2 regions of the Bacillus sp. GW823-FHT06A10 genome follow, and region 2 is predicted to be linked to the other one. Evidence: riboswitches for the same ligand, from Rfam matches in the RefSeq annotation. Region 2 holds a riboswitch; the other holds the start of a gene.
What was found. Region 2 has a riboswitch for FMN ahead of ribD (bifunctional diaminohydroxyphosphoribosylaminopyrimidine deaminase/5-amino-6-(5-phosphoribosylamino)uracil reductase RibD). Riboswitches for the same ligand answer to the same signal wherever they lie in the genome.
Positions count from the first base shown of each region.

Region 1: another riboswitch for FMN. It lies ahead of AC1Q8M_RS03715 (ECF transporter S component); the one in region 2 lies ahead of ribD (bifunctional diaminohydroxyphosphoribosylaminopyrimidine deaminase/5-amino-6-(5-phosphoribosylamino)uracil reductase RibD).

Region 1 covers NZ_JBXAHT010000001.1:705,969-712,381, reverse strand. The annotation lists gene AC1Q8M_RS03740 (LysM peptidoglycan-binding domain-containing protein) at 1-151, opposite strand, end outside; gene AC1Q8M_RS03735 (CPBP family intramembrane glutamic endopeptidase) at 174-737, opposite strand; gene recQ (ATP-dependent DNA helicase RecQ) at 737-2,266, opposite strand; gene AC1Q8M_RS03725 (YpbB family protein) at 2,256-3,317, opposite strand; gene AC1Q8M_RS03720 (ferredoxin) at 3,616-3,864, shown strand; gene AC1Q8M_RS03715 (ECF transporter S component) at 3,986-4,564, opposite strand; FMN riboswitch at 4,727-4,866, opposite strand; gene AC1Q8M_RS03710 (hypothetical protein) at 5,115-5,801, shown strand; gene AC1Q8M_RS03705 (peptidoglycan DD-metalloendopeptidase family protein) at 5,955-6,413, opposite strand, start outside.
Region 2 covers NZ_JBXAHT010000002.1:705,415-711,827, reverse strand. The annotation lists gene AC1Q8M_RS18555 (LacI family DNA-binding transcriptional regulator) at 1-575, opposite strand, end outside; gene AC1Q8M_RS18550 (GNAT family N-acetyltransferase) at 621-1,157, opposite strand; gene AC1Q8M_RS18545 (alpha/beta hydrolase) at 1,239-2,162, shown strand; gene AC1Q8M_RS18540 (DUF2552 family protein) at 2,173-2,418, opposite strand; gene AC1Q8M_RS18535 (CDGSH iron-sulfur domain-containing protein) at 2,707-2,913, shown strand; FMN riboswitch at 3,104-3,247, shown strand; gene ribD (bifunctional diaminohydroxyphosphoribosylaminopyrimidine deaminase/5-amino-6-(5-phosphoribosylamino)uracil reductase RibD) at 3,553-4,665, shown strand; gene ribE (riboflavin synthase subunit alpha) at 4,647-5,291, shown strand; gene ribBA (bifunctional 3,4-dihydroxy-2-butanone 4-phosphate synthase/GTP cyclohydrolase II) at 5,304-6,413, shown strand, end outside.

The DNA.
Region 1 (6,413 bases), on a different contig from region 2:
ATGTTAAAACCCGGACGAAAATATGATTTATTTTAAACTTTTGTTTTTTCTCTTTATTTCTATGAATTTCACTACGCGGCGGTAAACTTTCTTTTTCTTCTACTCGCTCAACTTCTAATTCCTCTTCAAAATCAGGAATTCGTTTCCTCATGTTGTTCACCACCACCTTCCATTTATTTTCTTAATTGGAGTCCCATTATAAAATCAACAAGAAAGTGTGCAAAGATTGTTATAAACAAATTCCCTGTCCATTCAAATACATAACCAAAGACAAAACTAATGAAACAGACGAAACAAAACAAAAATGGCTTTGTTATATAACGAATATGTAACACTGCAAATACGAAACTCGCAATTACAATTCCAAAATGAGTCTGCACTACACCTCTAAATAAAAATTCTTCTGCAAAACCGATTACGAACGTAATAATGAGTAAATGCAGAACCGACATTCCTCGAAACATCTTATCGTTAATACCACCATCATCAAACCAAGACTCTGGAAACACTCGCATTGCAACATAATCTAATAACACAATACCAATCGCTAACAAACCACCTATAATAAGTATAGATACTGGTTCCCATCTCCATAAATTAAACACTTCTTTTACATCTTGAAATAATATATATGCTAGTAAACAGCCAATACCGATAATAATTAACTGTGTTATATATAGATTCAGCCTTATTTCCTGCGGACTCATATCTTCAACATTATGCCTTTGAATGTTCATCATTCCCCCATCTTTTCTAGGCCGAAAAGCTTTTGTAACTCTGTTTCCCAATTATAGTCGAAATCCGATTGTTGCGCTCGTCTTTTTTTATAATCTTCTTTTGTAATACCACAATAATCACAGCAATTATTTAACTCTTTCTCTTTCCTATAACCGAACTGTTGCAACACATATTCACGTCTACATCCTTTAACTCGTATCCATGACTTCATATTTTCTAGCTCACTATATTTATTACGCAACCTTATCTCTACTTCAGCTATTAATCGGTTCATAATTTCATCTGACAAACCCTCTAATAATAATCTTCGTTGTTGTATAATTCCAACCTGTTCGAGATGATAACGAACGAAACGCCAATATTGCTCATTAAATCTTGCTGCATTATAACAAATTTCTTCTACATCTTCTATTGGTAATTCTTTCGTTTGAAACATTCTTTCTTGTAGTAAAGAAAATAAAAATTGTATTTGCGACTTACTTGGCAATTCATCCTCAATGATTGAAATTGGTAAATCATGATCCAACGGACTACACAATAAAATAGCTATACTCGGTTCGCCATCTCTTCCAGCTCTTCCGATTTCTTGTAAGTAAGAAGCTATATTAGTTGGATAATGAAAATGAATAATATATTGCGTATTCGCCTTATTTACCCCCATACCAAATGCACTTGTACATATTACAAGCTGCAATTGATCGTTCATAAACTGTTGTTGAATTAACATACGCTCTTCATGTTCCATACCACCATGATAAAAAGCTACACCAGTAACACCTTTTCCTCTCAAGTATTCCGTTAACCTTTCTGTCCATGCTCTACTTGAACAATATACAATTCCCGGCCCTTGTAAATACATCACCTGCTCCAAAAGCGCCTCTTTCTTTTCTTCTATCGTCTCTACAAATTGCACCTCCATTGCAATATTAGGACGGTCAATAGAGTATACATGTTCCGCGGCACCCTTTAAATTTAAACTGTCTGCGATATCTTGTAGTACCCCTTTTGTCGCTGTGGCTGTCAATGCTAATACTGTAGGAGAACCAATATTTTCAATAACTACATTTAGTTTCTTATAGTCCGGTCTAAAATCATAACCCCATTGAGAAATACAATGAGCCTCATCAACAACAAATAATGAAATATGAATTTTCTTCAATTCCCTAATTAATAACTCCGACTGTAACATCTCTGGTGAAACAAAAATAAATTTATATGAAGATAATTTTTTCATCGCTTCTCTTTTTTCATTTAATGTCCGAAAACTATTAAATGCTATCACTCGGTTTTTCACAACATACTTTAATTGTGTCACTTGATCTTCCATTAAAGATAATAACGGTGATACAACAAGCACTGTTCCTTCTCGCATAAGCCCCGGAAACTGATAGCACATAGATTTCCCTCTTCCAGTCGGAAGCATTGCTATCACATCTTTTCCTTCTAATAAATCTGTAATAACTCCTTTTTGACCTGGACGAAATTCAGAATATCCAAACCACTTATATAAATATTCTTCAAGTTTCATTTACACCCTCCATCCGCGCTAATACAAGACGAACTTCAAAATAAGAGATATCTTCTCCAACAGCTTGTTTCAAAACACGTAACTTCCGCGTTTGTAATGCTTCAATTACTTTTATTACTTTGTCTATCTTTTCTTTTTCCATAAACATTTCAATAGAAAAATCTTTTTCTCGCAAAGCAATTTCAACAAAATGATCTTCTATCGTTGCAACCTTTAAATTCCGAATCGTCGCTATTTCTTCTAAAGAACGCCCTTGTCTCCAAAAATTATATGTTTTTTTCGTGGATAAACTAAATAATTCAGCTCTCTCATTTGGATAAGATATAATTTCAGCTAATAGTGGAAATTCATTTTCTTTATCACGAACTTCTTGTATAAAGAAATGCATTGTACCCCAAAATAAAAAATACACCCTGAATATATCTTGTTTCGTAATTTCTGCTAATTGTTGCAATGTACAACCAATACGTTCATAGCCCGTTAGTCGATATGTTACAATCGTCGCTTCTATCGCATTACTCTTTTCCAAAAGATTATGTACTTCCGTCCATAGTTTCCTCGCCAACTCACTTCTTTTATATGGCCTTCCTGTTAGAAAACGTTTTACCCACATCATTATTTCTGTATCTTGTTGAATTGGGATAAACTTCGTATTATTCTGTTGTAAATTTGATATGGTTTGAATAATCAATGATAATCTTTTCCAAAATGTTTCACCTAATTCACCATAATGTAAACCATGCAAATGTGCTGGAAAAGCATAAACTTCCTCCCATTTATGTAACTGCATTTTACCCGTAGGTGTTAACACATATGTATTTTCATGTATTTCTTGAATAAAATCCGCTTGCAACAACTTTACAACTTCACCATCATAGTCATTTCTATTTAATGATTTATATATTCCGAATAAAAAAGAAATCCGGAACATATTTCCATCTTGTAAAGTTTGCGAAGAACGTTTGCCCTTTAGTAAATAATAAATAGAAGAAACGGTTCTTTCACCATTCAATTGTTTTAAACAATGCAACAAAGTATATTGTATTTGCATGACCGCTTCCACCTTCCAATCTTAACTTCATTCTTTTCAGTACAATTACACTATCTACTGTCGCTCATTAAACTTATCATATAAGAACTATATACTTGTATATATTCTATTGTATCAAACGAAATCACATTTACGTATTTTGAAAATCTTATGACATAATTCAAAAATAAGTTGACACTCTAATTGATAAGCATTATCATTATAATTTTATGTTGAAAAGTTTCACAAACCGTTTTACAATAAGGTTATAATTTTTATGGCGAGCTTTTCACATACATATTATCAGGAGGGAAAAAAGATGGCAAAATATACAATCGTTGATAAAGATACTTGTATTGCATGTGGTGCTTGTGGCGCTGCTGCACCAGACATTTATGACTATGATGATGAAGGTATTGCATTTGTAACATTAGACGATAACCAAGGTATCGTTGAAATTCCAGATGTATTAATTGAAGATATGATGGATGCATTCGAAGGCTGTCCAACTGACTCAATTAAAGTTGCTGACGAATCATTCGACGGAGACGCTTTAAAATTCGAATAGTCTTTTATTAACTTCAAAAAACGCCCCTCATATTGATGAGGGGCGTTTTTTGTATCTAAATTTTATTTTCCTTAATAAAAAACCATTAGTAGTTCCACACTACTAATGGTTTTAATATATATTATGCATTTTTCATTTTTGCAAACACCCATACTTTCAGGCGTGAGAATAATGCTACAAATACAATTGTTACAACAATTCCTTTAATTAAATTAAATGGTAAGATTGCCGTTACAACCGTTGTTCTGATAGCTTCGCTAGACATAGCCGGTGAATTTAAAAACCAAGTGTAAGCCGGGAATATGATGATGTAGTTTAATACACTCATAATAAGTGCCATTGTAATTGTCCCTAGCATTAATCCTGTCGTTAAACTCTTCACAGTACGATACTTTCTAAATAAGAAAGCTGCTGGTCCAATAAATAAACATCCTGCAATAAAGTTTGCAATTTCTCCAACTGGTACTCCTGTTAAACTTCCTTGAATCCCGTAATGTAAAATGTTCTTTATCGCCTCTACAATCACTCCTGCTACTGGTCCAAAGATAATTGCTGCAATTAGAGCTGGTACATCACTAAAATCAATTTTCAAAAATGGCGGAAGCCCTGGGAACGGGAAATCCAACATCATTAGTAAATATGCAATACTACTTAGCATCGCTACACTCACCATCTGCACTACACTGTTTTTTTGTTTCATCTTTCTCTCTCCTTTTCCATCGATCATCTCATGGAAAGTGGAAAGGTTCTGCTATGCCTATTTTTTCATAGAACGAAAAAACCCTTTGTGTTTTACACAAAGGGAGAATTTAAGGCACATCAAACAGACGTTCAAATCCATATCTTTTTTGAACGCTTGAACCTCCATCTTCTCCCATCCAGACTATACTGTCGGCTTTGGAATCACACCAAATCCTGCCTTAACGGCTCGCGGGCTTAGAACAAAATCATAAATAGTTCATCACCGCCGGTCGGGATTTTCACCCTGCCCCGAAGATAGACCGATATTCTATTTTCCCCTTCATTATACAACAACCTCATAACATTGTGAACTAAAAAATTGTAACTTATTTAAAATTAGTTATTTATTTTTCGTAACAACAAATGAATTGCGAAATATTTTACAATACAATCCATATTTTTTATTATTCGGCATTTCTCTTTTGAATTACCTAGTCATATATAATTAAAAGTGATAAGATATTGAATTGTTAAGATAAGAACATTTTCTGAGTTATGGAGGAAATGTCATGAAAAAAGAAAAGAGACATTCTATTCGAGAAGCAATGAAAAAAAACTTAAGAAAAGAATACTTTTACTTAAAAAAAGAATTACTTTTCTACTGCCCAATTGATTTAGGCACATTCTCAAACGAGACATACTATGCTACTTTCGATGAAGATGGCATCAGTATTTATCAGTATGATAAGAAAACAGAAAGTAAATTAAAATTGTGTGAGCGTCATCCGTGGAAGAGTTGGAGTAAAGTGAAGATTGATCACTATTTGACAACTTCTCAATTTATTTTTCAGGGTGAGCGAAATTGGATCTTATCTCTTTTTCAAAAAGGAAAAGAAGCTCAAAAAATTATTGAAGAGCATACATCTTTACAAACAGAAGTTGTTTCCCGCTCTTTCTTAAAAAAACTTCCTGGCTTTCGTTCTAATACACCACTGAATAAATACATCGGTAGCATTTGTTACACTGCACTTATTGCATTTTTATTAAAATGGATGATTCCATTTCAAGCACCACAAATCGCCCTGTATTCTATTTCGATTGGTTGTATGCTTCTTGGCCTACTTTGTTTGACAATCGGTTTAATTGAACCGACTATCGTACTGTTTCGAACAAAAGAGAAAACAAGAACAAAAGTTTTTTACTTATATAGCTATTTAGCTATTTCTGGATTTATATGTGTCTTTATTTTTTGGTAAAAGAAACCGTCCCAAAATAAATTTTGGGACGGTTTTCTTTTAAATATAGATACTCTAATTCACTCAATACTTCTAGGAGAAGCGCCCATATAATTTCATTTACATTGAACCTTATTTAAGAATATTCAAAGTTTAATTTTTGAGACGTTGCCTTTACTTAACATATAATTGTTGATTAGGATAAATTAGCTCTTGCTGCAATCCATTTTTTTCTTTAATCTCCTTAAGTGTCATACTAAATTTCCGTGCAATACTAACTAAAGTATCCCCTTTTTGTACGACATATAATGATGAAGAAACAACTTCATTTCTTTGTTCACTTAAAACAAGCAATGGGTTCATCGCATTCTTTTTCGCCATCGTCCATCTTCCTTGATGAAGTTCTAGATGTAAGTGTGCACCTCGCGATTCTCCCGTGTTCCCTACTTCTCCAATTTTTTCTCCTTTTGAAATATAATCCCCTTGAACTACATATCTCTTATTTAAATGTGCATACACAGCCTCATATTCTCCATGTTTAATAAATATAACGTTTCCATAACTACTTGAATAATAAGACTTTGTTACCTTCCCTTCTTGAATAGCTGACACAGGCGTGCCGATCGGTGCCGC
Region 2 (6,413 bases):
GAGATTCCTTCATCCCAAACAGCGTCTAAAAACCCTGCTATATAATCTTCCATTTCTTCACTTTCTTCTCCCTCACCGAAATATGCAAGAAAGTGACACCCTTTCTCTTTTAATAAAGAAACAGCTCTCTGTCCACTTTCATAATAATTTCTATGTGATTGTTGCTCATCGATCACAACAAACGGAAATGGAATTTCTCCTACACTTTTAAAAACTGCTCTCGTCAAAATAACACCTGCAATGTTATTTTGCTTCAGCATATGTATGTATCTATCTTTATTCTCTATATTACAAATAATGATTTGATAGCCTTCTTTATATGCTATTTCCTCAATACAATGTAGCAAAGTGATGTTTGATTGGTTACATAAATTATCTACAAGTAATGCAATTATCGTTGAATTCTCTTTAAATAGTGGCTTCGCTGCACTGTTTGGCCTATAACGTAATTCTTCAATTGCTTCCTTTACTTGTTTTACTGTGTCCTCATGAACGTATCCTTTTTCATTAATAACTCGTGAAACGGTTGCGACTGAAACACCTGCCAATTTTGCAACATCACGTATAGTTGCCACATCGTCACCCCTTAATATGGTAATAGATTACAATTTTACGGTAACCTAAATTACACTATCCGTCAAGATTAATAACTCATATTTCTGAAAATTGTTACATCTTTTAACTAAATGATACTCCAACTGAATTTCATGTAAAATTGGGATATTATCATATCCAATACGTGGAATTTCTTTCTTTATTTTTCGTGCCTCCTCTACCGCATTCACATATAAATTAGTCATTACAAAATTACGTTTTTGGTAAAATCGTAACGCATTCATATTATCATTTGTTGTAATAAGCCAAACCTGTCTGCACCGCTCTTCTTCTGCAACTTGTAATACACAATCCACAAGTTTCGTCCCTATTCCTTTTCTTTCTTCAAAGCTATCTAGCGATACAATTTCACACATATTTCCGGTGACTTCATACGTTATAATTCCGATTATTCTGTCATCTGAGAGCGCAACAAATCCTGGCAACTCTTCTAACTGATGTCCCTTACCACGTGAAACCATCAATGAACTTCCCCAGTTCTTACACATGAACATTCGGATTGTTTCTTTCATCGCTGGCGTAATTTTTTGTATATGCAGCATTTCCTATTTCTCCCCTTTTATATCATTGTGATACAATATAAGTGTATCACATGTAACGGTATTTGGAGGATGAGGTAAAGTATGAAACGTTTTTTTGCAGCATTGTTTACTATACTAGGTGCAATAACTGCCCTTGGGATTTTCTTTACAAATAAAGTGATGTACTTAAAGAAAAAAACAGAGGAAGAAGTACTCGAAAGAGAAACGAAAAAACATTTTCGTATAGAGGATTTTGATGCTCTTCATAAAGAAGAAATTCATATCCCTTCACAATTCGGATACGACCTTCACGGATATTACATTCCTGCTGGTCATTCCAATAAGTTTATGGTTTTTTGCCACGGTGTAACTGTAAATAAAATAAACTCTGTAAAATATGCAAACTTATTCTTAAAAAGGGGATATAATGTCCTCATTTACGATCATCGTCGTCATGGTAAAACTGGCGGAAAAACAACAAGCTATGGATACTATGAAAAGCATGATTTGAAATCCGTAGTTGACTGGCTAAAAAACCGTTTTGGAACCAATATTACACTTGGTATTCATGGTGAATCTATGGGAGCCGCAACAATTCTTCAATACGCAGGACTTGTAGAAGATGGCGCTGATTTCTATATTGCAGATTGTCCTTTCTCTGATTTTCACGGACAATTACAGCACCGTTTAAAGGTTGAATTCCATTTACCAAAATGGCCTTTATTACCTTTAGCAAACGCATTTTTAAAAGTTCGTGACGGTTATACAATTCGTGAAGTTTCACCAATCGACTGTATAAAAAACATTAACAATCCCGTTCTCTTTATTCATAGTAAAGATGACGACTATATTTTAGCTGATATGACAAAAGCGTTATATGAAGCGAAAGAAAATAATAAGCAACTTTATATTGCAGAACACGGTGCACACGCTTGCTCTTATAACGAAAATAAAGAAGAGTACGAAGCAGCCATCGATCAATTTTTAAACACATATGTGAAAGAAACAAAAAACAGGCTTGCATAAGCCTGTTTTTTTATTGCGCTAAAACGTCTGTAACTTGTTCCATATTTTCAGAAATCCATTGCATTGCATCATCTAACGTTGGAAATTCTGTCGTTTGAAATGTTACTTCATCTTGAAGTAACCAAACATCCTTTACCTCTTGCCCTACACCTGCAATGGACCAATGTAACAAACTATATGGATGATTATCATTCAAAAATGATGCCCACGTGCGCTCATTTGCAATGTTTCGTAATGTATGTAATTGTTTATCCATCTCTCGTCACCTTACTCTAGTCAGTTATGAAAACTATTATAACACTCTCTTCTTTCTCAAACAAAGTGCTCTTTTTTCCCCGCTATTTGTGGGCAGTAAAACTCCCACCTCAAAATTCGGCTGAAACAAAGAAGTTAGGCGGGAGATTAACTGCCCCTAAAAGCCCGATTGGTTCAAATAATAATTAGTGGGGGATGCCTCCCCCACTAATTAAAGTTTCACTTTATATTGCCAAGCACTTCCCTTGATTATATGATGAAATTAAGCGTTTGGGAAGGAGGGATAACGTTGGCAAAAGTACAAATTAAAGTAAATGATAATGGCTCTTTTCGCGTTACAGGGGACGTGGAATTAGTCGACTCACAAGGGAATGTATTCCCAGCAAAACCGGCATTTTCTTTATGCCGTTGTGGTTTATCAAAAAATATGCCTTATTGCGACGCTTCGCATAAAGGTAAATTCGAGTCTGTTGTTAGAGCACCAGAGGCAGAATAAATTTACATGTGACATGCACATTTTTTTGTGCATGTTTTTTCTTTTTAGCAACTCCGTTATATCCCTTCTCCTTACAACATTTCTAATACTTTTATTTCCATTCCAGCCTGCATATATTTTCACACAATTCTTCACATTCGAATATTTTTTACTAGCCTTTTATTTTTTTTGTGCTATAATTTGAGCAAACAGCATCCTTCGGGGTCGGGTGAAATTCCCAACCGGCGGTGATGAAGTGAAAACTTCTAAGTCCGTGACCCGTTTTCAACTCGAAAACGGTGGATCTAGTGAAACTCTAGGGCCGACAGTATAGTCTGGATGGGAGAAGGATATGTTTCTAGTTTTTTATATAGTGAATACACTTTTATTTCAGTATGCATATTTTTAAAGATTCATTTTGATTCTTTATATATGTTTAATTTTCTATACTTATTTTTTATACTGAAATAAAAAGAGACAACTAGCGTTTAAAAATTCGATATTTTGCTAGGTTTTTTCCTTATGCAGAAATATCAATTATCGTTAGGTTTCTTTCCTATGCTTTCGTATTCAAACTATATTTCTAGAAATCACGTCTCCCAAACCCCAAGGATATTAAATCCTTGGGGTTTTTTGATTTTTTTAGGAGAGGTGAAGAAAATGACAGATCAAGAATATATGAGGATTGCCCTGCAGTTAGCAGAAGGAACATCAGGACAAACAAGTCCAAATCCTATGGTTGGTGCTGTTGTTGTAAAAGATGGAAACATCGTTGGTATGGGGGCTCATTTACGGGCTGGTGAAGAACACGCAGAAGTTCATGCCCTTCAAATGGCTGGTCAGAACGCCAAAGACGCTACCGTTTATGTAACACTGGAACCGTGTAGCCACTTTGGAAAAACACCACCTTGTTGTGAATTGCTCATCGAAAAAGGAGTTAAGCGTGTTGTAATTGCTACTCTCGATTGTAATCCGCTCGTTTCTGGTAACGGAAAAAGAAGATTAGAGGAAGCTAGAATTGAAGTAACTACCGGTGTTCTTGAAGCAGAAGCAGTTTTATTAAATCGCTACTTTTTTCACTACATGAAAACGAAACGCCCTTTTGTAACAATCAAAACAGCGATGAGCTTAGATGGAAAAACAGCAACTGTAACTGGTGAAAGTAAGTGGATTACAGGTGAAGAAGCACGTGCTGATGTTCACCAATATCGCCATATACATGATGCAATTCTTGTTGGAGTGAATACAGTTATAGCTGATAATCCTCATTTAACAACAAGAATTCCAAATGGTGGGAAACATCCTATTCGCGTTGTTTTAGATACCCATTTACGAACACCACCATCTTCTCATGTTATAACAGATGGTTTAGCACCGACATGGATTATTGTCGGTAAGGATGTAAAGAAAGAGAAGATATCTTCTTATGAATCTAAAAATATAGCTATATTCCAAATGGAAACGAAGCATATAGAAATTGAGGACCTTCTTTCCTTTCTTGGAGAAAAACAAATTCTTTCTCTATTCGTTGAAGGTGGCCAATCGATTCATGCAAGTTTCTTAAAAACAAACAATTTTAATGAAATTGTAACCTATATAAGCCCGAAATTAATTGGTGGGAAAGATGCTCCTACTTTATTTGGAGGAAATGGTTTTTCAAAATTACAAGATGCGCTTTCCTTGAAAATTCAAGAGATGAAACAAATTGGTGATGATATAAAAATTGTTGCGAATGCCCGAAACGAGGTGACGGAATGTTTACAGGAATTGTAGACGAATTAGGAACGATAGCAAACATGCAACAAAGCGGAGAAGCGATGAAATTAACGATTCATGCAAAGAAAATTTTATCAGATGTTCACTTAGGTGATAGTATCGCGGTGAACGGTATTTGCTTAACTGTAACAAGCTTTACAACTAATTCATTTACAGTTGATGCAATGCCTGAAACGATGCAGTCGACATCACTTCGCATGCTTAAACCGCACTCTAAAGTAAATTTAGAGCGAGCAATGGCTGCAAACGGACGATTCGGTGGACATTTCGTTTCAGGACATATTGATGGCATCGGAACGATTTTAAATAAAAAACAACATTACAATGCCGTCTATTACAAAATAGCAATTTCTGATGAACTGCTGCGCTATTGTTTGCATAAAGGATCCATTGCTGTTGATGGAACGAGTTTAACGATATTTGATATAGACGAATCTTCCATAACGATTTCACTCATCCCGCACACAGTAAGCGAATCTGTCATTGGAGAAAAAAATGCCGGAGATATCGTAAACATTGAGTGTGACATGATTGGTAAATATATCGAACGCTTTATTACTAAACCTACAAAACGAGTAGGTTCAATGACTGAAAGCTTTTTACAAGAAAACGGATTTCTATAAGGGGGAAGCATAATGTTTCATCGTATTGAAGAAGCTCTAGAAGATTTAAAACAAGGTAAAGTCGTTATCGTATGTGATGATGAAAACCGAGAAAATGAAGGCGATTTTATTGCTTTAGCAGAGTACATTACACCAGAAACAATTAATTTTATGATTACACATGGCCGTGGTCTCGTTTGTGTACCGATTACAGCAGGGTACGCAGAACGTCTACAATTAGAACCAATGGTATCTCATAATACAGATTCACATCATACTGCGTTTACAGTGAGCATTGACCATGTTTCTACAACAACAGGGATTAGCGCTCACGAACGTGCAACTACGATACAAGAATTGTTAAACCCCGCATCAAAAGGCGCTGATTTCAATCGACCTGGACATATCTTTCCATTAATTGCGAAAGAAGGCGGTGTCCTGCGTCGTGCAGGTCATACAGAAGCTGCTGTTGATTTAGCGAAGCTATGCGGTGCCGAACCAGCTGGAGTTATTTGCGAGATTATAAATGAGGACGGCACGATGGCACGTGTACCTGATTTAATAGAATGCGCAAAACAATTTGATATAAAAATGATTACAATAGAAGATTTAATTGCTTACCGCCGCCATCATGAAACACTTGTGACGAGAGAGGTGGAAATTACATTACCTACAGATTTCGGTACTTTCCACGCAATTGGCTATTCTAACTCATTAGATACGAAAGAACATATCGCACTTGTAAAAGGTGATATTTCAATAGGTGAACCGGTACTTGTGCGTGTTCATTCTGAATGCTTAACAGGAGATGTATTCGGTTCACATCGCTGCGATTGCGGACCACAACTCCATGCAGCACTTGCTCAAATTGAGCGTGAAGGAAAAGGTGTTCTTCTTTATATGAGACAAGAAGGAAGAGGCATTGGGCTTCTTAATAAGCTTCGTGCTTATAAATTACAAGAAGAAGGATTCGATACTGTAGAAGCAAATGAAAAACTCGGCTTCCCTGCTGATCTTCGTGATTACGGTATCGGAGCACAAATATTAAAAGATTTAGGTTTACAAAGTTTACGATTATTAACGAATAACCCAAGAAAAATTGCTGGCTTACAAGGTTACGATTTAGAAGTAGTCGAGCGTGTA